Regions from separate parts of the Arthrobacter pascens genome, predicted to be linked through region 1. Evidence: riboswitches for the same ligand, from Rfam matches in the RefSeq annotation. Region 1 holds a riboswitch; the other holds the start of a gene.
The links. A riboswitch is a leader RNA that binds a small molecule or an ion and turns the genes downstream of it on or off. The one in region 1 is predicted to bind S-adenosylmethionine.
Positions count from the first base shown of each region.

Region 1 (2,194 bases):
GGGTTGAAATGTGGTGTGGACCGATTCCTGGTCGGCCTTCTCCAGTTTAGCAAGCCCCGCAAAACGAAACGCCGGGCCGCTGCGCCGGGTTTTGCGGGTCAGGGTAACGAGCCCTTCCGCGGAGTTGGTGGTGTTCTTACCAGAGCCGCGCGGTGGCGCGCCGCGCACCCTCACCCAGGGCCTCAAGCTTGGCCCAGGCAATCTGCGGGTGCACACGGCCTCCCAGTCCGCAGTCGGTGGAGGCGATGACGTTCTCACGTCCCACCAGCTCCGCGAACCGCACGATCCTGTCCGCCACGAGGTCGGGATGCTCCACGACGTTGGTGGCATGGGACACGACGCCGGGAATGATCACCTTGCCCTCGGGCAGCTTAGTGTCCTCCCAGATCCGCCACTCGTGCTCATGGCGGACGTTGGCTGCTTCAAAGGAGTAGCCGCCGGCGTTGATTTGCAGCACGGACCCGATGATGTCCGCGAACGGAATATCCGTCGTGTGAGGTCCATGCCAGGATCCCCAGCAGACGTGCAGCCGGATCCGGTCCCTGGGCAAGTCGCGCAGCGCCCAGTTCGTGGCCTCGACGCGCAGCTGGATGAACCTCAGGTAGTCCTGCAGCGCTGGTTCAGGGTTGATCTGGTCCCAGCTTTCCGCGAGCGACGGGTCGTCCAACTGGACGGTCAGGCCGGCGTCGATGATGGCCTTGTATTCCTCCCGCATGGCATCAGCGCAGGCATAGAGGAGCTCCTCATCAGAGGCGTAGTACTCGTTGGCCACCCTGGCGCACGAACCGGGGGACAGCGAAGCCACGAAGCCTTCAGTCAGGCCGGCTGCAGCCAGGCCCTTCTTCAGGTTCGTAACATCAGATGCCACCAGGTCCTGTCCGGTGTATGTCAGGGGCCCGGTGATCTTCGGCTGGGAGACGCTCTTGCGGTGCGTCAGGATCCCTGAGGACGGATCGGTGTAGGCGTCGTTGAAAGCCAGCCGGTCACGGCGATCGGGAAATGAGGTCAGCACAATATGACCCGGAGTAGAGCGATGCACCACCGGGTCCTTCCAGCGGTCCACATCCGTTGGTTCCAGGCCGCCAAGCCTGGCGAAGGAGTAGTTCCACCAGGCCCCGTAATCAACCGAAGTGGACATGGTGTGCCCGTATTCGCCGTCATTCGGGATATTCAGCCCGACATCCTTCTGCCGCTGGACGACACCCGCCACCGATGCTTCCAGCAACTCAAGGAATTCGGGAGTAATGCCGTCTGTTTCCTTAGCGGCGTTGGCGGCGATGAGCTCAGGTGTGCGGGGCAGGGAGCCTGCATGCGTGGCCCGGATGTGGTCAGTGTTGAGGGACATGGATCATTCCTTCCATCGGTCCTGGCAGTAGCACCTGCAGGCAGGATTGTCCCTGCACCTCCGCGGTTGCTGCGGCGTCTACGAGCCAGGTCTCTCGGCCGCTCCGGATGGGTACTCTCACTTAATGGCATCGCGCGGATGAGGGCAAGCCTTTGCCGGATTGTTTCACGGGATGGCGGCAGGTGGCGTGCCGGCAACGCGGAGCCGCGTCGCCGAACAAGTGGAGAAACCCCCGCATCCGCTAAACTTGGCTGGTAAGAGCCCCGAACTCTTGCCTGGCAGGCCACCGAAGCTGTTCCGCCAGACTGAAGCCGTCGGGGCATTCTCATGAACGGTGCCGACTTCCGGCATCCGCCCCTGGTGATTCAGGCAGGGCTGGACAACGGGATGCGGCCCGAACGAATGGGGGAGGATCCCATGCCAGCAATCGTGATCGTCGGAGCCCAATGGGGCGACGAAGGCAAAGGTAAGGCTACTGACCTGCTCGGCCACCGCGTCGACTACGTCGTTAAGCCCAACGGCGGCAACAACGCCGGGCACACCGTCGTCGTAGGCGGTGAGAAGTATGAGCTCAAGCTCCTTCCGGCCGGCATCCTCAGCCCCAACGCTATTCCGATCATCGGAAACGGCTGCGTGGTGAACCTGGAGGCACTCTTCCAGGAGATCGACGGCCTTGAGGCCCGTGGCGCCGACACGTCCAGGCTCCGTGTCTCCGCCAACGCCCACCTGGTCGCGCCCTATCACCAGGTGCTGGATAAGGTCACCGAGCGGTTCCTCGGCAGCCGCGCCATCGGCACCACCGGCCGCGGCATCGGCCCGGCATATATGGACAAGGTGGCCCGCCTGGGC
Region 1 is NZ_JAUSXF010000001.1:3,793,658-3,795,851, reverse strand. It holds gene QFZ40_RS17345 (cobalamin-independent methionine synthase II family protein) at 137-1,345, opposite strand; SAM riboswitch class I at 1,355-1,459, opposite strand; gene QFZ40_RS17340 (adenylosuccinate synthase) at 1,763-2,194, shown strand, end outside.

Region 2 (2,194 bases), 2.4 Mb from region 1:
CCGGTCACCGACGCGGACAAGGCCGCCGAGGAAGCCATCCGCGGCCAGCTGTCCCGTTCCCGGCCACGGGACGCCGTCCTGGGCGAGGAATTCGGCAGTTCCGGGCATGGATCCCGGCGCTGGATCATCGATCCCATCGACGGCACCAAGAACTTTGTCCGCGGCGTTCCCGTCTGGGCCACCCTGATTGCCCTGGTCGATGAAGGCGAACCCGTCGTTGGCGTGGTAAGCGCCCCTGCGCTGGGCAAACGCTGGTGGGCCGCCAAAGGTGCCGGGGCATACATGGGACGCTCCCTTGCTGCCGCCACCCGGCTCCGGGTATCTGACGTGTCGAAGCTTTCGGATGCCTCCCTCTCCTATTCCAGCCTCGGCGGATGGAAAGAACGCGGGAGCCTGGACGACTTCCTCGGCCTGACGGAGGACGTCTGGCGGACGCGCGCATACGGCGACTTCTGGTCCTACTGCATGGTGGCCGAGGGTTCCGTTGACATTGCCTGCGAGCCTGAGCTGAACCTCTACGACATGGCGGCCCTGGTCCCCATCGTGGTTGAAGCCGGCGGCAGGTTTACGTCCCTCGACGGCGAGGACGGCCCGTTCGGAGGCAACGCCCTGGCCACCAACTCGATCCTGCACTCCGAGGTTCTCAAGCGCCTCAACCCGGATCTGGACGACCTCCTCTAACCGGGAAACCCGAATATTCGATGGCGGACGCGTCCACTAGGGTGCGTCCGCCGTCGTATTCTTCGGGCAAAGCCGATTCTTACAACGCCGCGTAACAAAACCCTTAACATTGGAACCCGCTTTTTCCTGGCCCGCAGCATGTTCTACGCTCTTAATAGGTCACGAGTGCCAGCGCAAAACCCCGGTTTGCTGGCCGGCAACCCTCCATTCGCGGTGGGGTGCCCCGGGTGACGACCAGGCCGGTCCGGAACGGACCCGGCAAGCGCGGATTCCCATGGAGGGGTCCTTCTTACAGTGAGGTCTCTGTGACAACTGCCACCGTCTCCCCCAACATCGCCGCCCCCGTACACACCACCAGCCCGGCCACGCTGTTCAGTGAACGCAATGCCATTGCGGGCCGTCCGCTGTCCGCCGTCACCGGTGCCGAGATTCAGGCGCCCCTGATCCAAGGCGGGCACGTCCGGTACGCCAACCTTGACTATGGCGCGTCCGCTCCTGCCCTCTCCGTTGTGTCGGCCTATCTCAATGAGATCCTGCCGTTCTACGCCAGCGTCCATCGTGGTGCCGGCTACGCATCGCAGATCAGCACGTCCGTCTATGAGAACGCACGCAACATCGTCCGTGACTTTGTGGGTGGCCGCCCTGATGACTCAGTTGTCTTTACCCGCAACACCACCGATTCGCTGAACCTGCTGGCCGGCTGTCTTCCGAGTACTGACGGACGTCCGAACGGCGACGTGCTTTATCTGGACATCGAGCATCACGCCAACCTTCTGCCGTGGCAGGGCCTGCCGCACCGCAGTGTAGTGGCCGCCGACACCATCGCCGGCACCATCGAGGCACTCCGGGCGGAACTGGAGCAGGGCGGCGTAAGCCTGCTGGCCGTCACCGGTGCGTCCAATGTAACCGGTGAGATCCTGCCCATCCGGGCCCTTGCAACGCTGGCGCACGAACACGGTGCCCGGATCGTGGTGGACGCCGCCCAGCTGGCGCCGCACCGGCGCATCAGCATCAGCACCGACGACGTCGACTACCTCGCCTTCTCCGGTCACAAGCTTTATGCGCCCTTCGGCGCGGGCGTCCTGGTGGGCAGGCCTGACTGGCTCGATCTCGGAACCCCTCACCTCGCCGGCGGCGGAGCCGTCCGTGAAGCCAGGCTCGACGGCGTCAGCTGGACCACAGGGCCGGCTCGCCACGAGGGCGGCTCACCCAACGTCCTTGGTGCTGCCACCCTGGCCCGCGCCACCCAGGTGATCGCTGCTTTGGATCAGGACCGCTGGCACGCCCATGAGTCGGCCATCAGGTCTTTCCTGGTGGAGGGACTCCAGAGGATCGAGGGCGTTACCGTACATCAGATCTTCAAGGACACGGATCCCGAAACGGACACCATCGGGGTCGTGAACTTCTCCGTAGCCGGTTACGATGCCGGCCTGGTGGCCGCATACCTGTCTGCCGAACATGGGGTAGGCCTGCGCGACGGACGCTTCTGCGCGCACCCGCTGCTCAAGCGCCT
Region 2 is NZ_JAUSXF010000001.1:1,374,086-1,376,279, reverse strand. It holds gene hisN (histidinol-phosphatase) at 1-681, shown strand, start outside; SAM riboswitch class IV at 839-952, shown strand; gene QFZ40_RS06385 (aminotransferase class V-fold PLP-dependent enzyme) at 1,014-2,194, shown strand, end outside.
Region 2: linked by a shared signal. The riboswitch ahead of QFZ40_RS06385 (aminotransferase class V-fold PLP-dependent enzyme) and the one ahead of QFZ40_RS17345 (cobalamin-independent methionine synthase II family protein) in region 1 are both predicted to bind S-adenosylmethionine.